Regions from separate parts of the Halomonas sp. 5021 genome, predicted to be linked through region 1. Evidence: predicted binding sites of a transcription regulator. Region 1 holds the regulator's gene; each other region holds the start of a gene.
The links. The regulator PhoB, encoded in region 1, activates phosphate uptake and scavenging genes when phosphate is short. The targets are predictions, from matches to a motif close to TGTCATANNNNTGTCANA.
Positions count from the first base shown of each region.

Region 1 (7,551 bases):
GCAGGGTGCGCGTATCGCCTTTGCGGCGCAGCGCACGGGCAAGACCAACGCCCGCCATGCCAGTGCCAACGATAACGAGCTCAGCGTGTGATGAGGGCATCCGGGTATCCAGTGGTCAGTGGGACAAAAGCCTGTAAAGCCCACATGTTACACTAGGTGATCGTTTAATTGCCTGGAGGCTCTGGTGTCGCGTCACTGTGTTGAAACTGCCCCTGACTTGCCATGTTGGCGTCCCATTAGAGCGCTGCGTCCGGCGATGAGCGCGCCGTGGTGGCAATGGGTTGCCTCCACGGACTCACTCACGGCGCGTATTGTGTCCGCAGGGGGCGAGCGGCCTTTCCGCGTGCGTCTGTTACGCCAGGGGGTTGGCTTTCCACACCCGCATGAGGCCCTGGCGCTGGGTATGGCCGCCCGGCGCTATGCGTGGCGCCGGGAGGTCGCCCTGTGTGTGGATGAAACACCATGGGTAGTGGCGCGTTCGGTGGCTCCCCTCAAGGCGCTCAGAGGCCAGTGTCTGGAAAACCTGGGTGAGCGTTCATTGGGCAGCTGGCTGTTTCGCCAGCCGGACCTGGTGCGTGGCCCGCTGTACGCCACGCGTCATGCGCCTGGTTTTACCTTCCCTGGCGATGCCAGCAGCCTGTGGGGGCGCCGCTCGGTATTTCAGCACGGCTGTCAGCACGGCGGGTTATCGCTGCTGGTACAGGAATACTTTTTATCGACCATGGCGGATGATCTTGCGCTGCCTTCGCGCTAGGCTAACGCTGCGTCTCTTGGATGGGTGAGGTAAGCATGGATCGTTCTTTATTACGGCCAACCGGGTTGAGTCGGCTGGCGGATTTTATACAGCTGATGCGTCTGGATCGGCCGATCGGTACCTGGCTGCTGATGTGGCCAACGCTGTGGGCCTTATGGGTCGCCGGCGAAGGGGTACCCGGGCGCAACGTACTGCTCATCTTTATCGCCGGGGTATACGTCATGCGCGCAGCGGGCTGCGTGGTCAATGATTATGCCGATCGTCACGTCGATGGCCACGTCAAACGTACCCGACAGCGCCCGCTGGCTACCGGGCGGATCAGTGAAACCGAGGCCCAACTGCTGTTTATCGGGCTGGTGACGGCGGCCTTCATGCTGGTGCTGTTGACCAATTGGTTTACCGTGTTGCTGTCGGTGGGCGGCGTGGTATTGGCGTTTATCTACCCGTTCATGAAGCGCTACACGCATTTTCCCCAGGTAGTGCTAGGGGCGGCGTTTTCCTGGGCGATTCCGATGGCGTTCGGTGCGGTCCTTGGCCATGTGCCGGTAGAGGCATGGCTGCTGTTCTTTGCCAATGTGCTGTGGACGGTTGGCTATGATACCCAGTACGCCATGGTTGATCGTGACGACGATATCAAGATTGGCATTAAATCGACGGCCGTGTTGCTGGGTAATGCCGACCGGCTGGTGATCGGGCTGCTTCAGCTGGCCACGCTGGCATTGCTGGCCTGGGTGGGCGCGCGCCTCGGGCTGGGCGGTTTTTTCTGGCTCGGCCTGGCGGGGATGGCGGCGACGTTTATTCACCAGCAGCGCTTGATCCGTCACCGTGAGCGGGATGCCTGTTTTCTGGCGTTTCTGAATAATCACTGGTCGGGCCTGCTGGTGTTTGCCGGTATTGCGCTGAGTTGGTGGCCAACGGCTGGCGAATCTCTGTCAATGTCATAGAATTGTCATCAAGTCATGGTGTGATCGTCATGTACCTGTCACTGGATTACTTTCTATCGGACACCGTGAGGCTCTGGAATGACCGCCAAGACCGTCTTGATCGTCGATGATGAAGCATCCATTCGCGAGATGATCGCGGTGGCGCTGGAAATGGCCGACTACCGTGTTCTTGAAGCGGACAACGCTCAGGATGCCCACGCCATGGTCGTTGATCATCAGCCTGACCTGCTATTGCTCGACTGGATGATGCCCGGTACCAGCGGCATCGAGTTGGCTCGGCGCCTCAAGCGCGAGGAAACCACCGCCGAACTGCCGATCATCATGCTCACCGCCAAGGGTGAAGAAGACAATAAGATACAGGGGCTTGAAGCGGGGGCCGACGATTATATCACCAAGCCGTTTTCGCCCCGTGAACTCGTGGCACGCCTCAAGGCCGTGCTGCGTCGTGCGACCCCACGTGGCGTGGAAGATCCCATCGAAATTAATGGGTTGCTGCTTGATCCGGTGGGCCACCGGGTAAGTGCCTACGGTAAAGCGCTGGATATGGGGCCGACCGAATACCGGCTGTTGCAATTCTTCATGACCCATCAGGAAAGGGCCTACACACGTAGCCAGTTACTCGACCAGGTGTGGGGCGGTAATGTGTACGTGGAAGAGCGCACTGTGGATGTTCATATTCGTCGGCTACGCAAAGCCCTGGGCGACGGACATCAGAACTTGATCCAAACGGTACGCGGTACGGGCTACCGCTTCTCCGCTCGAGCTTAACCGTGCGTTTGTGGAGCCGTGAGCTTTGGCGTTTGCTAGGTTGGGCGGCACTCGGCATCTGCCTGGGATGGCTACTTGGCCTGCCGGGCCTGGGGTTGGCCGGTGGCTTCGCGATGTGTCTGGTCTACCACTTGCGGCAATTGCGCGCCGCTTACCGCTGGCTGACGCAACGCCCGCAGGATGAACCGCCGGCCGCAGGAGGACTGTGGGGCGAATTGTTTGATCGTTTGTACCGATATCAGAAAAGCCAACGGATTACCCAGGGCCGTCTCCGCTCGACGCTTGCCCGCATTCAAGAATCCTCGGAAGCCATGCGCGATAGCGTGGTGATGCTCGACCGTCACGGCGACCTGGAGTGGTGGAACAGCGCTGCCAGCAATATGCTGGGGCTACAAACCGCTCACGACCGTGGACAACATATTACCAATCTGCTTCGCGACCCGCGGTTCATCAGCTATTTCAACGCCCGCGACTACAGTGAGCCGCTGACGCTCACGTCGCCGATCGATGAGCGTCGCATTTTGCAGTACCAGATTACCCTTTATGGTGACGACGAGCGCCTGGTCATGGCGCGCGATATTACGCGCTTGCATCAGCTAGAGCAGATGCGCCGCGACTTCGTTGCCAACGTCTCCCATGAGCTGCGCACACCGTTAACCGTGTTATCGGGCTATCTCGAAACCTATGGCGAAATGGCGGACCAGCTTCCACCCCGATTGGGGCGCAGCATTGGGCAGATGCAGGCTCAGACACAGCGCATGCAAAATCTGGTCAACGACCTGTTGCTGCTGTCGCGATTGGAAATTGATCAGGGCGGACAGGATCATCAGCCAATGGACGTGACGTCCCTGCTAAACAGTGTCGGGGCCGATGCGCTGGCGCTTTCCGAGCATCAGCACACGCTCACCATTGAAGGCGACTACCCCGCGCAGTTGGTGGGCAGCGAGCAGGAAATCCGCAGTGCCATTTCTAATCTGGCTTTCAATGCGGTGCGCTATACGTCTGCTGGCAGCGAGATTACGCTGTGCTGGAAAGCGTTTGGCCAAGGTGCCTGTATCGAAGTGTGTGACGATGGTGAAGGGATAGACCCTGTGCACATTCCCCGCCTCACCGAACGGTTTTATCGCGTCGATAAAGGCCGCAGTACCGCTACCGGGGGCACCGGGCTGGGCCTTGCGATTGTTAAGCATGTGCTGTTGCGCCACGATGCTCAGTTGCAAATCGACTCGCATCCGGGTGAAGGTGCCCGTTTCCGCTGTGTTTTCCCGGCGGCCCGCCTTAGCACGCCTTCCACGCCCCCGCGTAGTGTCTCCTCGGTTACATAGCTGGCTGTGTCGCTGAGTAACGGCGTCACATGTGCCATTGCGACACATATCCAGCGTATCCAAATGACACCTCCTGGCGATCAATTGGCATAGTGAATGTAATTTAACTCATTGTTATTAATGGCTAATAAGTGAAATAGCGAAAAGCTGGCATAGAGGATGCTCTTCTATAGGCAAGACAGTATCTGTCACTGTAAGATGCAGAAAACTGTTGATACTTTTCTTTACGAAACAAAGAAAAGTAACTACGCTTAGACAGTAGCCCAATGCCGAGCAAGGATGTTCTGCATTAGCAGGGATGATTCAAGATTCATTGGATGAGTCTAGAAGGCGGTCACACTGCCAGTCAGGGTAACGTCCACGGTTGGAGTCCCGCAAAAGGATTGGAAGCTGGTAAGCACCACCGCCTAAAATGATCACTGTCGAAGACCCCGCCTTGGCGGGGTCTTGTTTTTGTCAGCCTTTTAACAACGTCAGCTTTCCCTTCTTTCAGCCTCTGTATACTGGCCTTGCGCATACGTCAAGAACGCTTGGTCACCGACCGGGCATGGCGATAATGGTAATCCCACATCAGCACCGCCCCGGCCACGGCACCGGGAATCAAAAACAGGTTGGCCAGGGGGATCCACGTCAATAGCGTGACCAGACCGCCGTAGCTTAAGCTTTGCCACCAGCGAGCCGATAGGCGACCGCGCATATCGCGAAACGCTACCTTGTTGTTATCCATCGGGTAATCCAGATAGGTGATGGCCATCACCCAGGCGGAAAACAGCGCCCATAGCAGGGGTGCCAACAGGTTAAGACCTGGAATCCAGCCAATCACGAACAGCAGTGCGGCACGGGGCAGGATATAACCCAGCTTGACCATTTCGCGGCCCAGCGCATCAATGGTCGTTTTGACCAGCCCCCGATCATCCAGAGGCTCATGCCCGGTGACCTGAACTTCAACTTTAGCGGCCAAGAAGCCGTAAAACGGTGCCGCAATCAAGCTGGTCACCAGCGTGAAGGTAAAAAACACCACGACCAACAGGCTAAGCACGAAAAGGGGCCAGATAAGCCACGACAGCCAGTCCAGCCAACTGGGCACCATACTCATCCAATGCGCCAACCAGCCCTCAAAGCGGTTTATCACAAAGCTGAACATGCTGACGTAGACCAGCAGATTGACCAGAATGGGTAAAAAGACATAACGCCTCAGTCCAGGCTTATAGACACAACGTGTACCCCGGCTGATGGCAGTGAATGCATCTAGCATGAAAACATGTGACTCCTCAAAGATGACAATGCCCTGGCTGCCGTGCAGCCAGGGCGTATTGCATGAGGAATCGGGGGGCAGGTCAAGACTTTTTCGGTGCTGCCTGCTGGTCCAGTGTCTCAGGGTCGGTATGGCGAATATCCAGCCCCTTGACAAGGTAGACGACATGCTCGGCCAGGTTATTGGCGTGGTCACCTACCCGCTCCAGTGCGCGCAGCACCCACATGATGCTGAGTACCGAGGTGATCGAGCGCGAATCTTCCATCATGAAGGTCATCAAGGAACGCATGGCGCTGCCGTATTCACTATCGACAAACTCATCCTCACGCACGACCTGCATGGCCAGTTCGGTGTCGAAGCGGGCAAAGGCAGTCAGCGAATCGCGCAACATTTTACGCACGTGCTCGCTGATATGGCGCACTTCCACCAGCCCGCGAAGGGGATTGCTGCTCTCGCTCAGGCTGAGCGCATTGCGGGCGATCTTGCTGGCTTCATCGCCGATCCGTTCCAGGTCAGAGGTAGCACGGATGACGGCGAGCACCAGGCGCAAATCCGAAGCGGCCGGCTGACGACGCGCGAGAATACGCGTGCACTCGTCATCAATCTGCAGTTGCAGGTCATTGACCTGACGGTCGTTGTCGCGGACTTTCTCGGCCAGCCGCGAGTCACTTTCCAGGAGCGCGAAGACGGCGTCCTGGACCTGTTTTTCCACCATGCCGCCCATGGCCATCAGGTGGGTCTTGAGTTCTTCCAACTCATGATTGAATTGGCGCGAGATATGCTGGCTGTGAGTATCGCTGGTAATGTCCATGGAGCCCTCCTGACGGGGTTGCGTCAACCTAAGCCATACGGCCGGTTATATAGTTTTCGGTTCGTTGTAGACGAGGATTAGTGAAAACGTGGTCGGTGGGTCCGTACTCTACAAGCTCACCCTGTTGCAGGAAGGCAGTGTAATCAGACACACGGGCCGCCTGCTGCATATTGTGAGTCACCAACACTAACGTTAGCTGAGATTTCAGATTTCGAATCAACTCTTCTATCTTGAGGGTCGAAATCGGGTCAAGCGCCGATGCGGGCTCGTCAAGCAGCAGCACGTCGGGCTGCACCGCCAGCGTCCGCGCGATGACCAGGCGTTGCTGTTGCCCGCCTGACAGCTGCCAGGCGGAGCGATGCAAGCGGTCCTTGACTTCATCCCACAGGGCCGCCGAAGTGAGCGCCCACTCGATGATGTCATCCCGCTGGCGCTTGGCGAGCCGCTTCTGCAAGCGCAGGCCAAAAGCGACATTTTCGTAGATCGACATCGGAAAGGGGTTCGGTGTCTGGAATACCATGCCCACCCGACGGCGCAGCTCGGTTACGTTCATTTCCGGCGCATGAATGTTATGTCCCTCAAGGCTGATCTCACCGCTGTGGCTGACCGATTCATTAAGGTCATGCAAGCGATTGATCGCTCTCAAGAAGGTCGACTTGCCACACCCGGAAGGGCCAATGAAGGCCGTGACCCGATGGCGCGGCACCTGCAGCGTGAGCTGCTGCAAGGCTGGTTTCCCTGCGTAGGCCAGGCTGAACTGGTTGATGTCCAGACAGCACAGATCTGCTGGGAAATGCGCCACATGTGCTTGCGTGGCGTGGTCGACGTGTCGAGATGCTAGCATTCGCTTCCTCGCTGACGACGTAGATGATGACGCAATAATATGGCAGTTAGGTTAAGCACCAACACAATCAGCACCAATAACAGCGCTGTGGCATAGACCAACGGGATCGCTGCCTGGACGTCCTCGCCGTGAAAGGCGGTGTCAAACAGATGATAGCCAAGGTGCATAAACTTGCGTTCCAGATGCAGGTAGGGGAATTCTCCGTCGAGGGGCATCTGTGGTGCGAGCTTGGCGACCCCGACCAGCATCAACGGCGCGACTTCACCAGCGGCCCGGGCCACGGCCAAAATGACCCCGGTCAACATCGCCGGGGTGGCCATGGGTAATACGATACGCGTCAACATTTCAAACCGGGTGGCGCCAAGGGCCACCGCGCCTTCACGTTGAGCATCGGGAATGCGCGCCAGCCCTTCTTCGGTCGCGACAATCACGACCGGCAGCGTCAGCAGGGCAAGGGTCAGCGATGCCCATAACAGGCCACCGGTACCAAAGGTGGGCGACGGCAAGGCGTCGTCGAAGAACCACGCATCCAGCGTGCCACCAATGCCATAGACAAACACGCCCAGCCCGAAGACGCCGTAGACAATGGACGGTACCCCCGCGAGATTGCGGACGCCTATGCGTACCAGGCGGGTGAGGGGTCCCTGATGGGCAATCTCATTGAGATAGATGGCGGCCAGCACGCCAAAAGGCGTGACGATCACCGACATTAGAATCACCATCAGCATGGTACCGAAAATAGCCGGCCACACCCCCCCATCGGTATTGGCGGCACGCGGTCCCTGGCTTAAAAACTGCCAGACGTCCGTTGCCCAGCGCTGCACTTTTTGGCCAACGTGCATGGCATTGG
Region 1 is NZ_JAXOVU010000002.1:199,769-207,319, forward strand. It holds gene R3F64_RS04615 (NAD(P)/FAD-dependent oxidoreductase) at 1-100, opposite strand, end outside; gene R3F64_RS04620 (chorismate--pyruvate lyase family protein) at 257-754, shown strand; gene ubiA (4-hydroxybenzoate octaprenyltransferase) at 790-1,698, shown strand; gene phoB (phosphate regulon transcriptional regulator PhoB) at 1,777-2,466, shown strand; gene phoR (phosphate regulon sensor histidine kinase PhoR) at 2,469-3,791, shown strand; gene cysZ (sulfate transporter CysZ) at 4,312-5,046, opposite strand; gene phoU (phosphate signaling complex protein PhoU) at 5,129-5,857, opposite strand; gene pstB (phosphate ABC transporter ATP-binding protein PstB) at 5,886-6,701, opposite strand; gene pstA (phosphate ABC transporter permease PstA) at 6,695-7,551, opposite strand, start outside.

Region 2 (7,551 bases), on a different contig from region 1:
ATTGGGACGGGGCTACGCCATCGCCCAGGACGAGCAGGGTCAGATCGTGCGGCGCGCGGACGATACCTCGCCGGGGCAAAAACTCAAGCTGCGTCTGGGCGAAGGTCAACTCAGCGTGGAAGTAAAACGGCGCTACAAGGGATAGCGCCGCGATGGCTGAGTTGACGGGATCAACCTGGCTTACTACTTGTCTTTTTGCCTGTCCTTGCCCGGTTTCTGGGGCGAGTCCTCGGACTCAGGGTTTACATGATGCGTATCCGGCATCGGATTGGCTTCACTGTAGTGTTCGTCCTGAGGTTTGGGTGATTTCTCGTCTTTCCTGTCGGGATGAGACATAACGCGTACTCCTTACGGTTAATGGTGCTCGGCATTACGTTGCCTGTCTTCACTGTAGTGCGTCACGCGTAACTTGCAATTAAGCACCTCTCGCCCATCCATCCCCTTCGAATTAAAAAACAATTTAAAAACAATGCCATATATGAACCATGGTATTCAGCAAGGTGATTAGCAAACTGAATAAGGCACATCGTCTGTCACTATCGTCGTGGATTCCGGCTTACGCCATGCTGTAGATGCCCCGGTTTGCCCCTACTGGCGAGCCGGGTCTACATTAAAAAACGGGTGTCCAAGGAGGCCGGCACCTGCTGCATCTTACTTTTTGATGTTTGTGCCAACAAAGGAGTGACCGCACATGAGCAATCAGCAACAACCCCCTCAGCATCAAGCCAAACAGCCGGGCGACGAACACATCATGCACCCGGAACCCGAGTTTATTCGCGAAAGCTACCGAGGTGCCGACAAGCTGCTGGATAAAGTGGCAATCATTACCGGCGGCGACAGCGGTATTGGCCGCGCGGTGGCAGTGCACTATGCACGCGAAGGCGCCGACAGCGTGATCGTGCATTTGAAGGAAACCCAAGATGCCAAAGAAACCCAACGACTGGTTGAGGCTGAAGGCCGTCGCTGCCTGGTTGTGAAAGGTGACGTAGGAACTCCCAGCTTCTGCCGTGAGATTGTGAAGCGCGCCCTGAAAGAATTCGGCAAGCTCAATATCGTCGTCAATAACGCGGCTGAGCAGTACGACTGGCGCGATATTACCGAGATCCCCGACGACCAGTTGCAGCGTACCTTTCAAACTAACCTGTTCAGCCACTTTTACATGACCAAGGCCGCGCTACCCCACATGAGCGAGGGCGATACGATCATCGCCACCTCGTCGATCAACGCCTTCAAGGGCAACGACACGCTGATCGACTACACCGCCACCAAAGGGGCGATTCAGGGCCTGGTGCGCTCGCTTGCCATGTCGCTGATGGACCGCGGCATTCGGGTCAACGCCGTTGCCCCCGGGCCGGTATGGACGCCGCTGATTCCCGCCAGCTTCGACGACGATAAAGTCGCCTCCTTTGGCGGCCAAGTGCCGATGAAGCGCGCTGGCCAGCCCAGCGAAATGGGGCCTGCCTATGTGTATTTGGCAAGCGAAGAGTCGTCCTACATGACCGGACAAACAATGCATCTGAACGGCGGTGTGATCCTCAATACCTAACTCGCCAGCGTTTTGACCAGCACCTTGGATTTGCGCGCGTGGTTGTAGGTTTCGCGCTTCAGCGTCGGCAGCTCTTCAAGGCTGGCGGCGCGGAAGCCCCGCTCCACAAACCAGTGCGCCGTGTGGGTGGTCAGCACAAACATCTCCTGCACCGCGCGCTGGCGGGCACGGCGCTCCAGCGCCTCGACCAGACGCTCACCGCGTTCGCCACCGCGGTAATTGGTATGCACCGCTACGCAGGCCAGTTCGGCCACGCCCGTATCAGGGAAGACATGCAGCGCCGCGCAACCGATCACCATGCCGTCGCGCTCAATCACCATGTAGTCATCGATTTCATGCTCCAGCCGCTCGCGGGAGCGTGCCACCAGCATGCCTCTGTTTTCCAGCGGCTCCAGCAGCTCCAACAGGCCCGCCACATCGTTGAGCGTGGCCGGGCGCAGCTGTTCATAGCGGTGCTGGGTAATCATGGTACCCACACCGTCGCGGGTGAAGAGTTCTCCCAGCAAGGCATCGTGATTGCGCCAGGAAAGCAGGTGAGTGCGGGCCACGCCTTCCCGCGCGGCGGTACAGGCGGCATTGAGATGGCGGGCCAGTTCACTGCCCGGCGCGGCATGCTGGATGCGCGGCTCGGCATCGGCGGGAGACAGCTGGCGCAGCAGTGCACCCTGCTCGTCTTCCAGACCTTCGGACTCGCCCAGCAGAATCAGCTTGTCGGCCTTGAGCGCCACCGCGGCATGTTGGGCCACTTCGGAAGCATCCAGGTCGAATACCTCGCCGGTGCTTGAAAACCCCAGCGGCGGCAACAGTACCAGCGAGCCTTTTTCCAGCAACCCTTCAATGGCGCTGGCGCGCACGCGACGCACCTCGCCGCTGTGGTCGAAATCCACCCCTTCGCGCACGCCCAACGGTTTGGCGGTCACCAGGTTGCCGGAAATCACGCTTAGCTCCACGCCATGCAGCGGCGTACTGGGCAGGCCCAGCGAAAGCCGCGCCTCCAGCCACAGGCGCTGATGGGCAGCCACCTGTTCCACATGCGCCATAACCGCGCGATCGGCGACCCAGCGGCCGTTGAGACGCGTCGGTTCAACCCCCGCCGCACTCAGCGCCTCGTGCACCTGGGGGCGAATGCCAAACACCACCACCAGTCGCACGCCCAGCGTATGCAGCAGCGCCAGGTCCTGGATCAGTTGCTCCCCTCGGCCAGACGCCATGGCTTCGCCTTCGATCAAGATGACAAAGGTTCGCCCCCGGTGCGCATTGATATAGGGGGAGGCATTACGAAACCAGTCGACAAAGGGGAAGCGTGTATCCAAGGGGCCGCTCTCCGGCAGCAGGTGAATGGAAGAACTATGGTTAATAACTACGGTTACTTTACCAGAGCACAAAAAATAGCGGCACCTTCTAATGCACTTATGCATAAAGAAGATGCCGCTTTGGGGTACCAGGCGTTGGCGTGCCGGGTCAGTTGTACTGCCCTCGCCGCTTAACCGAACATACCCTTGAACATAAAGAAGAACAGAATAGAGAGCGCCGCGCCTGCAGGCAGCGTAATCAACCACGACATGGCGATCGTACCGATCACCCGCAGGTTGAGCGCCGTCATGCCGCGCGCCAGGCCAACCCCTAGAATGGCACCAACCAGGGTATGGGTGGTGGAAATCGGCAAGCCGGTGCCTGACGCAAGTACGACGGTGGTGGCCGCCGCCAGGGTCGCAGCAAAGCCGCGGCTAGGCGTCAGCTCGGTGATGCCTGTACCCACGGTGGCAATCACTTTATGACCGTAGGTCACCAGACCGGCCACGATACCGCCACCGCCTAGTACCAGTACCCACCAGGGGACCAGCGCCGAGCCGCCAATCTCACCACCGGTCTGCACCACGCTGATCACCGCCGCCAGCGGGCCAACCGCGTTGGCCACGTCGTTAGAGCCGTGCGCAAAGGCCATGGCGCAGGCGGTGAAGATCATCAACACACCAAAAGCGCGCTCCACGTTGGCATAGCCAAAGTGATCATCGCTGCTTTCTACGTACTTCACACGGCGTTCCATCAAGACACCGACACCGGCGAGCAACCCGCCCAGGATCAACGAGATCACCAGGCTCTGGCCAAACGAAAGATTCAGGCCAACGTGTTTCAGGCCCTTGGTCATGGTGACCATGGAGACGACAAAGCCTACCAGGAACACATAGGCGGGCAGATAACGCTTGGCGGCTGCCAGTGGGTTGCGGTCTTCAAACACCAGGTGATGGACCGACTTAAACAGCACGAAACCGGCCGTACCGGCCAATAGCGGCGACACCAGCCAACTCGCGGCGATACTACCGACCGCCCCCCAGTCGACGGCCTCGGCCCCCAGGCCTGCCACTGCAAAGCCGACAATCGCACCCACAATCGAGTGAGTGGTCGAAACCGGCCACCCCTTCATCGAGGCAACCAACAGCCAGGTGGCCGCTGCCAGCAGCGCCGACAACATGCCGTACACCAGCAGTTGTGGTTCCCCCTGCAGCAGTTCAGGATCGATAATGCCCTTGCGGATGGTATTGGTGACTTCGCCGCCCGCAAGCCAGGCACCTAGAAACTCAAACACAATGGCAATCAGGATTGCCTGTTTGATGGTGATGGCCTTGGAGCCGACCGAGGTACCCATGGCGTTGGCCACGTCGTTGGCCCCCACGCCCCAGGCCATGAAAAAGCCGAAAAGACAGGCCAGGATGATAAAAATATCACCGTGCTGAGCAATGATCTGCATAACGCTTCCCTTGGTTGGGATCAGGTATTAGGTTTGGATCACAAATTAGTTGGCGGTCATGATCTGCAGGCGGCTACCGACCCGTTCGGCGCGGTCGGAAAGTTCGCCTACCCAATCAATGATCTGGTAGAGGAAGACCACATCGACCGGCGGTAGCTCGCTTTCCAGACTGAACAACTGACGGCGGATCGCGACTTGCTGACCATCGGCCTGGTGCTCAAGGGTATGCAGTTCGCGGATCATGTTGTGCATGACATCCGATACATTGCGCCCAAAGCCTGACTCCAACAGGTCCTTGAGTTCTTCCAGCGCCTGGCGGGCTTGCGCCACACAGGCCACGCTGGTGCGGATATAGTCACGCATGGGGTCAGCCAACTCGTCAGGCACGGTCATTTTACGGCCCAGCATAATGCCGGTAATGTCTCGTGCTTTATTGGCAATCTTGTCCTGAACGCTGATCAGGTCGAGCAGATCGGAGCGCGAAACAGGCAAGAACATGGTGTTAGGCAGGTTCAGACGTAACTCGGTCTTGAGTACGTCGGCATCGTGTTCTAAACGGGTGACGTTTTCGCGTAGTTGCGCAGCGCTCTCCCAATCGCCTGCCAGCGTCGCTTCGAAGAAGGGCAGGAGTTGATCGGCACATTCGTTTGCCTTGACGATGTGAGCGAGCAGCGGCTGGAATGGCGAGCGGCCAAACATCGAGGAAAAAGGGTTGGAAGTAACCATAAAGCCTTTACGCCTTTTTTCGGGAAGCCGGGAAATGGCGGCAATAGTATAGAGAGTGCGTCTGCCGCCGTCATGAAAAGTTCATAATGTCATTAAAATTTAACCTAAATGTCATAGTATAGAGGTGGCAATTGTCATGAAACCCTCAGAGCCAACCGAGATTGAACTGAAGCTTGCCCTGTCCCCCGAGGGGCCGGTGGCCCTGCGCCAGTACCCCCTGTTACAGACCCTGACACCCAGTCGGCAAACCCTGACCAACACCTATTACGACACCTCTGGGGGAGCACTTGCCCAGGCGCGCATCGCGGTGCGTCTGCGTCAGGTGGACGATCAGGTGCTGCAGACCGTCAAGACCGCCGGCCACGGCGGCGGCGGGTTTTCGCAACGCCATGAGTGGGAATGGCCGCTGACGACACGCCACCTGGATACCCAAGGGCTTGCCGAGCTCCCGCCGTTTCAGGGCGCCCTGGGCGAGGCAATTCCCACGCTGCAGCCTCAGCTGAGCACCGATTTTGAACGGTGGAGCTGGCAGGTGATGTGGCAGGACAGCCATATCGAACTGGCACTGGATGAAGGCAGGATTCACAGCGGCGGGCATCAGGCGATCATCTGCGAAGCGGAACTCGAGCTTAAACACGGCGCGCCCGAGGCACTCTGGTCGCTGGCCCAGGCGATCGCCGAACGCGTTCCCCTGCGCCCTTCAGACACCAGCAAGGCCGCCCGTGGCAACGCCCTCGCCGCCCAGCAATGGCCGCTTCCCGACGCTGACGCCGCCGCGCAATGGATGCACCGGGCAACGCTGTCGCTTGATGCCTACCACGACAGCCACCGCGCCGAGCACCTGGCGGCGGCTCAGGAGGCACTTGCCATGCTGGCCGCCGATCCGGCGCTCACCGACCAGGCCCGTGATGACGCAAGCGCCATGCGCGATGCGCTGGGAAGCACCGGCCAGCCAAGCGTGACGTATGCCAAGGCCGCACTGGCCCTTGCCCATCGCATGGCGCATCAAACCGCGCTACGCTAGCGCTCACAGCCTTTTTCAGGACGGCCTGATGAATCTTTCATTAAAACCTGGCGCAGAGGGACTTCGCGCGCAGCTTTTCCACATCATTTTCGAGTCCGATACGCCGGGTGCCAAAGCCTTTGACATTGGCTTGATTCTGGCGATCCTGCTCAGCGTCGGGGTCATATTACTGGATAGCGTTGAGGCCTATGCCGAGCGCTACGGCATGCTTTTTTATGTCCTGGAGTGGATATTCACCATCTTGTTCAGCATCGAGCTGGTGCTGCGCCTTTACTGCCTTGAGCGCCCCACGCTCTACCTAAAAAGCTTTTACGGTATTGTCGATCTGATCGCCATTCTGCCCACCTGGCTGGTATTGCTGATACCCGGCGCCCACGGTCTGGTGATTGTGCGAATCCTGCGGGTATTGCGGATCTTCCGCATTCTGCGGTTGATGGAGTTTGTCGGTGAGGCGCGGCTGCTGATCGATGCGTTAAAGCGCAGCCTGCGCCAGATCCTGCTGTTCTTCTTCAGCATTTTCATGGTGGTCACGCTGTTTGCGGCGCTAATGTATGTGATCGAATCGCCAGAAGCCGGTTTTACCAGTATTCCCATGTCGATCTACTGGGCGATCGTCAGCATGACCACGGTAGGCTACGGCGACATCGTGCCGGCAACGCCGTTAGGCAAATCCATCACCGTGGTGCTGATGCTGCTCGGTTACTCGATCATCGCCGTGCCCACCGGGGTGTTCTCCGCCCAGGTCATACGCTCGATCCGCGAGGATCGCTACTCTGAAGAAGCCTGCCCAGGTTGCGGCCACGAGCGCCACGAAAAACGCGCCTACTATTGCCTGCGCTGCGGCACCTGGCTGGATGAACACAGTGAAGACCCGCGCAAGAAAGAGGAAGAAAAGAAAGAAGAAAAGAAGAAAGACGACAACGGCGACGACACAGATAAAAACGCGCCCCAGGATAGTGACACCTGAGGCGCGCCGTTAGACGATGAGGACGTTAAGCATTCAAGCGATTAACAGATCAACCACTTAAACGGTAAAGGGCGTGACATCCCCGCGGCCTTCGCGGACGATCTTGGGCGGCAGTTCGCGTAGATCGATGACGCTGGTGGGGTCCAGGTGGCAGGCGCCACCGTCAATGATCAGGTCCAGGTGTGCCCCAAAGCGCTCGCGGATATCCTCGGCGTCGCTCATTGGCAGGTCCTCGCCGACGGGAATCAGGGTGACGCTCATCAGCGGCTCGCCCAGTGCATCCAGGAGCGCGTGGGTGATGCGGTGGTCGGGCACGCGAACACCGATAGAACGCCGTTTGGGGTGCAGCAGCAGGCGTGGCACTTCGGTGCTGGCGTCTAGAATGAAGGTGTAGGGGCCAGGCGTATGCGCCTTGAGCAGGCGGAACACGTCGTTATCGACCTTGGCGTAGGTGCCGATCTGCGACAGGTCCGAGCACACCAGGGTGAAGTTGTGCTTGTCGTCCAGCGAGCGCAGCCATTTGATTTTCTCGATGGCTT
Region 2 is NZ_JAXOVU010000017.1:6,765-14,315, forward strand. It holds gene xseA (exodeoxyribonuclease VII large subunit) at 1-145, shown strand, start outside; gene R3F64_RS17855 (hypothetical protein) at 184-336, opposite strand; gene R3F64_RS17860 (SDR family oxidoreductase) at 692-1,546, shown strand; gene argA (amino-acid N-acetyltransferase) at 1,543-2,859, opposite strand; gene R3F64_RS17870 (inorganic phosphate transporter) at 3,030-4,295, opposite strand; gene R3F64_RS17875 (TIGR00153 family protein) at 4,341-5,021, opposite strand; gene R3F64_RS17880 (CYTH domain-containing protein) at 5,158-6,045, shown strand; gene R3F64_RS17885 (ion transporter) at 6,074-7,012, shown strand; gene R3F64_RS17890 (L-threonylcarbamoyladenylate synthase) at 7,070-7,551, opposite strand, start outside.
Region 2: the regulator PhoB is predicted to act here: its motif matches at 5,109-5,126, upstream of R3F64_RS17880 (CYTH domain-containing protein).

Region 3 (7,551 bases), on a different contig from region 1:
CTTAACGCGCTGGGCGATACGTTCCAGCGTATTGTTGGTCGATGTTACCAGGGTTTCGCCCTCGGCAATCTTGTTCACGTTGTTATCGACCAGTTGACGAATCTGGCTCGCTTCGTCAGCGCTCCGGCTGGCCAGCTTGCGTACTTCATCGGCCACCACCGCGAAACCACGCCCATGTTCACCCGCTCGCGCGGCCTCAACCGAGGCATTCAGCGCCAGCAAGTTGGTCTGGAAAGCAATATTGTCAATCGTCGCGACAATGCTGGTGACTTGTTCATTGGCTTGCTGAATGAGCTGCATGGCTTGCTGGGCTTGCGACGCCACATGAGTCGCCTCTTTGGCTTCCTCGGCCACTTCGCCAGTCATCTTCTGAGCCTGTTGGGCGTTGTCAGAGCTCTGGCGGACCGTCGCTGTGATCTGCTCCATACTCGACGCGGTCTGTACCAGCGAAGCAGACTGCTCTTCCGTCCGCTGAGCAAGGTCCTGGTTTCCTTGCGCGATCTGATTGCTGGCCACCGCCACCGACTGTGCGTTGTGTTTGATCTCAGCCACCAGGTTCTCAGTTACCGCCGACGATTCATTGAAGGCGCGATACAGCTGCGATAATTCATCGCTACCCGGCACTTTCAAACGCTGGGTCAGATCGTTACCGCGCGTCTCAATGCTGGACAGTGCCAGATGCAGCGGTTGCGTAATTGCCCGTACAATCAATGCGGCAACGCCTATCGCCACCATACTGGCCACCAGCGCAATCCCCGCATATTGCCAGAGCGCCTGCTGAGCTTCCTGACGCAACGCGGCTGTTTGAGTCACTATCGAATCCGCCACCTGGTCTTCTAATGCCTTCAAACGGCCGATCTTCACTGTCTGCCATTCGAACCATTCCTCTGGGTCCACGCCGTAGCCGCCCTCGCTGGCTTGGCTGATGGCAAGTTCGCGCCGCTCCAGAAGTCGCTCGATCTCCGCACCGCTTAGCGCTTGAGCAAGCTGTTCGCGACTTGCTTCACTGGTCAGGACCCGAAAGCTATCCAAAAAGGCCTGTTCCTCGCCGAGCAGTGATAAAAAGCGTCGCAACATCTCGGCTGACATGCCATCCGCAGCAAACGCATTCGACAGCAGCGCCCGTTCGATACCGGCCAGGTCCTTGGCTTCCAATAGCTGATAATAAGCGCTCAGTTGGCGGGTGATATCACCTTCCTGAGTGAGATGCGCCAACGTACCTACAAACGCCATCAGTTGGCCGTTAATGCCGGTATAGTGACCAAGCGCCTCCCCCATCGTCACCTCCAGGTCATCAACGCGATCGCGAAGCGCCGGCTGGCGTTGCCAACGTTCATCAATCTCGCGCAGTTGCTGCTGGACGGAGAGCGTCAGCTGCGATTGATCCAGGGAAGCCCGCTCGTTATGAAACGCCTCGGCGGCCTCATCGGTATTGGGTCGCTGCTGGCGAAGCCGGTTGCCAAACGCGTCACCCTCGCTGCCTAAAAATCCAGCCGTCATCCCACGCTCTAACTGCATCTGATGAACAACATCACCGGCACGCTGAGCAAGCTCAGTCATTGCATGGAGGCGGTCAAACTCCTGCAGCGAAGTACGACGTTCCATGATCCCCTGAATGGCAAACCAGGCCAACGCGAGCAACGGCAATAGCAACACGCAGGCGAATTTGAGCCGCATCGGCATGCGGTTAACGATAGTTTTCATTGCTTAGCCTCAAACTGATAGCGTCGTTAGTGAGGTAAGCGGCATGCTCGCGTTTTTGTTATCGCGTCGTGTAACGCTTTGAACTGAGTGTGCCGCATCATGTCACGTAGTTAAATACGCTTAATGCTCATGGATTAGGTAGGTAGTCAAAACGAAGCATATTATAGGGAGCTGGAATGCACGCTAATTGACCCAGGTCATGAAACCAAAGAGTTATTAGACACGTTCAAACCTATCGTGGGGCGCTCACGGAGCGGGGCTTGCGGCACCCAGAAAGCGTTGCTGCCAGTAGTCGATATCCAGCGGCACGCTCACCACTTCACGGCCGCTGCCGGGGGCGTGAATCATCTGCCCCTGCCCGCGGTAAATGCCCACGTGAGTGGCTTTCTGGCGTGAACCAAAAAACAGCAGATCACCCGGGCGCGGAGCATTCGCCGTTGGCAGTTGGCGAAACTGCTGGTCGGCGGTACGAGGCACACGGATCCCCGCCGCTTGATAGACCATCTCGACCAGTCCGGAGCAGTCCAGACCGTCGGGTGAGTTACCGCCAAAGCGGTAGGGAGTGCCCAGCGCTTGCTGGGCATGGGAAAGAATCAACGCACGCTCCATGGACAAGCCCTCAGCCTCGTCAAGGCGTTCATTCAGGTCTGTCTTGTGACTGGCGCAGCCTGACACCATCATGAGGATTAAAAAACCTACAATAGGCACGCTGCGCGCGAAGGGCATGGAGGCATCTCTACTTTGACCGGTTAGTCTATAGCATGGCGCAAAGATCGAGACGCTGCCAAATCGATTAGATAATCGCGTGGCGTACCCGGGCAGATATCCACTCCGACACCAGTACGGTGGCAAAGATCATGACGAAAATCACGCTGACCTGATCCCAGGCAAGGCTGTTGATCGAAGCGTTCAACTGCAAACCGATACCGCCCGCCCCCACCAGGCCCAGCACAGTCGATTCGCGGATATTGATATCCCAACGGTAAACGCTGATACCGGCAAATGCTGGCATGACCTGGGGCAACACACCATAGTTCATTACCTGCATACGGCTCGCACCGGTCGCGCTGATCGCCTCGACCGGCGTGGGATGAATCTCTTCGATGGATTCGTAGAGCAGCTTACCCACAAAGCCGATGGAACGCAGAGCGATGGCAATAATCCCTGCCAGCACGCCGGGACCCAGGATGGTGACCAGCAACATTGCCCAGATCAGCGAGTTGATCGAGCGTGACGACACAATCACCACCAACGCGGCGCTGCGTATAAGCGGATGCGGTGTCGTATTGCGAGCCGCCAGAAACGCCACTGGAAAGGCCATGACAATGCCCAGCGCCGTGCCCAGGGTGGCAATGTTCAGGGTGTCCCACATGGGCTTCCATAGCACATTGGCATAGCCCCACTCGGGTGGGGTCATGCGGCTGATCAGATCGGCTCCCTGGCGGCCAGCGTCGTCGACGAACACCCACATGGTATTGTCGGAAATCAGCTTCCAGCAGAGCAGAAACAGGCTGACCCCTGCCAGCCAGGCCAGGTACTGGAGCCATTGCACGCGGGTCGTACGCCGCCGCCAGACCGGCTGACCCTGAGATGAGGTGGAAACGGGCATTCAACTACTCCACAAAGTATCGATTCAGAAAAGACTAATTCAGGGGTTACTGGGTCCAGCGACGGACATGACTAGAGGCGTACTCGCACAGCAATACGATGGCGATGATGATCAGCAGGATCGCCGCTGAGGTATCGTATTCGTAGCGGCTCAGCGAGGTGTTCAAGGTGGCGCCGATACCGCCTGCCCCGACAATCCCGATTACCGAAGATTCGCGGAAGTTGATATCCAGGCGGTACATGGAAAGCCCGATCAAACGTGGCATGACCTGGGGTTGAATCGCGTGATTCATGGTTTGCCACCAGTTGGCGCCCGTGGCGCGCACTGCCTCAACCTGACGCCAGTCCAGGTCCTCGATGTCTTCGGCCAGCAGCTTGGCCATGAAACCAATCGTCGCAAACGCCAGGGTGATCATGCCGGCAAAAGGCCCAAAGCCGAACATCACCACGAACAGGATGGCGATGATGACCTCCTGAAAAGTGCGCGACACCGCAATGATCGCCCGGCAGACTGTGTAAATCGGCAATGGCGCAATATTGCGCGCGCCCCCCAACCCGACGGGTATCGCCAGCAGCACCCCAATCACCGTGGAGGTCAGCGTCATGGTCAAGCTTTCCAGCAAACCCGCAACGATATCGTCGTAACGGCTGACAAAATCGGGCTGCATAAACGCGCCCAGAAAATTCACCGCACGGCCCGCCCCCTCAGCCACGCGCTCCCAGTCCACCTCTACCGAGGCGAGCGCCAACACAAGATACACCCCCACTCCGAGGACAATGCCCCAGCGCAATCGCGGGCTTGCGATCAGTGGAAGCCGGCGCCACTCGCCGCGGTGTGCCGCTTGCTGGCGCGCCGTCAACATCTCGGCCTGCTCGCTCATCGTGCGCCTCCGACGGCCATTGCGGGGGCCGCGCTGTACGAGGCTGTATCGGGCGGGTCATCGCTAACCTCGTCATCCATTGGTTCGGGCGTGGTATCCCAGTCCTCCTCGCCGTAGATCGTAGTGAGAATCTCGCTGGTGAGCTCACTGGGGTCACCGTCAAAGACGATTTCCCCCGCCCGCAGTCCGACGATGCGGTCGGCAAACTGCTTCGCCAGCGCCACATCATGGATATTGATAATCGCCGCCAGGTCACGCTCGGCACACAGCTCACGAATCAAGCGCATGATTTGGCGAGAGGTTTTCGGGTCAAGGCTGGCGGTGGGTTCATCGACCAACAGCAGCTTGGGGCTCTGCAACAGGGCCCGGGCGATCCCCACACGCTGACGCTGACCGCCCGATAGCGCATCGGCACGCTTATCGATGGCGTGCGTCAAGCCAACCCGCTCCAACAGCCGAAACGCTTCCACGACCGCTTCCTGAGGGTAGCGGCGCAGAAAGCTGCGCCAGAAACCCACGTAACCCAACTGACCTGAGAGCACGTTTTCCATCACGGTGAGTCGATCAACCAGGGCATACTCCTGGAAAATCATGCCCATGGAACGCCGCGCATGGCGCAGCTTGTGGCCGGAAAGCTTGGTAATTTCGGTATTTTCCAGGCGAATGCTGCCCTGGGTAGGCTCCACCAGCCGGTTAACACAGCGAATCAGGGTGCTTTTACCGGCGCCGGATGGCCCGATCAGCGCCATCACCTGTCCCTTGGGCAGGGTTAACTCTATATTGGCCAGCGCCCGATCGCCGGTGGGGTAGCGCTTGGCTACGCCGCTTAGTGTCAACATTTTCCACCTCAAACATATAAAGAAACGGCCAGAAAGGGGAGCCTTCCTGGCCGGTTAACAACGTCCACCTGGCGATCAGTCGCAGTCGTAGGTCACCCCATTGGCATCAGCGATGGTGCGAATCACTTCCCAGTTATCCTGATAGGTAATGGGGATAAACTGGGCTTCGCCGGAGTTGGAGAATTCTTCCTCCAGGGCGGTGCCTTCCCAGTCATAGCTGAAGAAGGCGTCCTGAATGTCCTGCGCCAGTTCGGGTGCCAGGTTATGGGCCGTACCGTAGGCAGTGGTCGGGAACGTTTGCGAGGTATAAATGACATCGTAATCACCTTCTTCCACGACGCCACGCGACAGCATCCGACGCGCTACCGAGTTGGCGATGGCCGCGGCCTCATAGTCTTCGTTGACCACGCCTAGAACAGAGTTGTCATGTGAACCCGAGAACGCTGTCTCAAAATCTTCTCCCGCTTCCATGCCGTATTCGGAACGCAGTAGCGCTGAAGGCGCACGGAAGCCCGAGTTGGACGTCTCGGAGGTGAATGCCAGTTGGCGGCCCTGCAAATCTTCAACGGACTCAATACCGCTACCCGGGTAGGTGATAATTTCCATTTCATAGCCAAAGCTGCCGTCCTCGGCGGCCATCATGGCAAACGGACGGAAACCACCGCAGTTGACCGCTACTGGCACACCACCCGTATTAAAACCGGCGACGTGCAAACGGCCCGCACGCATGGCTTCCTGCTGGGCAGCGTTGGACTGTACCGGGAAGAACTGCACCTCTTTACCTGTGGCGTCACTCAAATGATCCAGGAAGTCAGACCAGACATCGGCATAGACAGCGGGATCTTCGACCGGCGTATAGGCAAACACCAGCGTGTCCGGGTCTACCCACTGGGCGTCATCGCTGGGGACATCTGCCATCAGATCGCCGTCCGCATCCTGATAGCGGCTGGAAAGATCGGCCTGAACCGCCACGGCTGAAAAGGCAAAGGCACTGGCAACGGCGGCGCTAATGAGGGTACGAGGAAGAGATAACGTCTGCATGGATCACCTGATGCGTTGTTAGAAGACACAACGATACTGACGCGCTCAGATGACAGGGGCGGGACATTCAGATGACCCATTGGTGACGTTTTGACGACCGTAATGTGTCATTACGCTTTCAAGCTGGCAGCGTTGCGGCTACGTCGCTCGACAAACAGGCTGTTGCCAGGAATTTTTTTGGCCTGTTGCTTTAACTCCGAGAGTTCGGCAGCGACATCCAGGGCCTTACAGTCGGCGACGGGTGGAATCGGCTTGACGGCAATCGAGACGCTGACAAACGGAAAGAAGCTGATTGTCCCCTGCCGGTTTTCGATGTGGATTCCGCCACGCTTGCGGTCGTCCTCTTCATAAAATCCCGGCGCCATCAGCTCCATATGATGCAGGATCTGCTGGCAGGCTTTTTCCCAATGCGCCAACGGCAGTAGCAGCATGAAATCATCCCCGCCGATATGGCCGATGAAGCCACCGACGCTATCGGCCTGAGCCTCCAGCAGCCGGGATAACGCAATGATCATGTGATCGCCCCGGGCATAGCCGTAGGCGTCGTTAAAAGCCTTGAAATTATCCAGGTCGACGTAAGCAGCGGCCACCCCCTCACCGGCATTCAGGTAGCGGCCAAGGGTTTCATTGATCAGGATATTGCCCGGCAACCCGGTAAGCGGGTTGGCATGGCGCGCCTGGCGAACCTGGATGGCAGTAATTTCACGCAGCAAGTCGACAATATTGCCCATGCCCAGGTAGTGGCTATTTTCATCGACAATCACAAAGTCTTCCTGCTCGATATCGCGGCTATCCGTCAGTTGCTGACTCAATATATCCAGCGGGGTACTGGCATTAGTGATCAATGACTTGGTATCGGCGACATCCAGCACGCACCGCTTGGCATAAAGCGCATGGCTGTAGGGGTTGGTAAACAAGGTGAGAAACGCATTACGGCGCACCACGGCCACTGGCCTGCCGTCATCGACCACCGCTACGCAGCGAAGACTCGACTGCTGTCGAAAGCGCTCGGCCAGCGTAAGAACAGCACAGCTAGGGGTGACCGCTTCAATCGCCTGACAGATCGAACGGGCCGTTCGTCCCGCTGGGTTTGCCAGCGGTTTAGCGGCAGGCAGCCGCATATGTAGCTGAAGCGGAGGCTCCGCGCTGGGTCTGGCAAAATAAAACCCTTGCAGCAAGGCCAGGCCACGATCGAGCTCCCACAGGCACAGGTGCTCAGCGGCGGTTTCAACGCCCTCCGCTATCAATTGGCAGTCCAGACTACGCGCAACATCCAGAATAGAGCGTAGAAACTCGCGCTTGGCGGGCTCATGATCGATGCCCGAAATAAAGTGGCGATCCAGTTTGACGAAGTCCGGGCGCAGTTCCGACCAGTGGCGCAGGCTTGAGTGGCCCGCGCCGAGATCATCCAAGGCCACTTGAAAGCCCATGTCGCGATAGTGATCCACTGCCTGGCGCATCAACTGGTAATCATGAAT
Region 3 is NZ_JAXOVU010000004.1:199,826-207,376, reverse strand. It holds gene R3F64_RS09565 (methyl-accepting chemotaxis protein) at 1-1,704, opposite strand, end outside; gene R3F64_RS09560 (C40 family peptidase) at 1,951-2,430, opposite strand; gene phnE (phosphonate ABC transporter, permease protein PhnE) at 2,498-3,313, opposite strand; gene phnE (phosphonate ABC transporter, permease protein PhnE) at 3,360-4,193, opposite strand; gene phnC (phosphonate ABC transporter ATP-binding protein) at 4,190-5,032, opposite strand; gene phnD (phosphate/phosphite/phosphonate ABC transporter substrate-binding protein) at 5,108-6,073, opposite strand; gene R3F64_RS09535 (bifunctional diguanylate cyclase/phosphodiesterase) at 6,184-7,551, opposite strand, start outside.
Region 3: the regulator PhoB is predicted to act here: its motif matches at 6,122-6,139, upstream of phnD (phosphate/phosphite/phosphonate ABC transporter substrate-binding protein).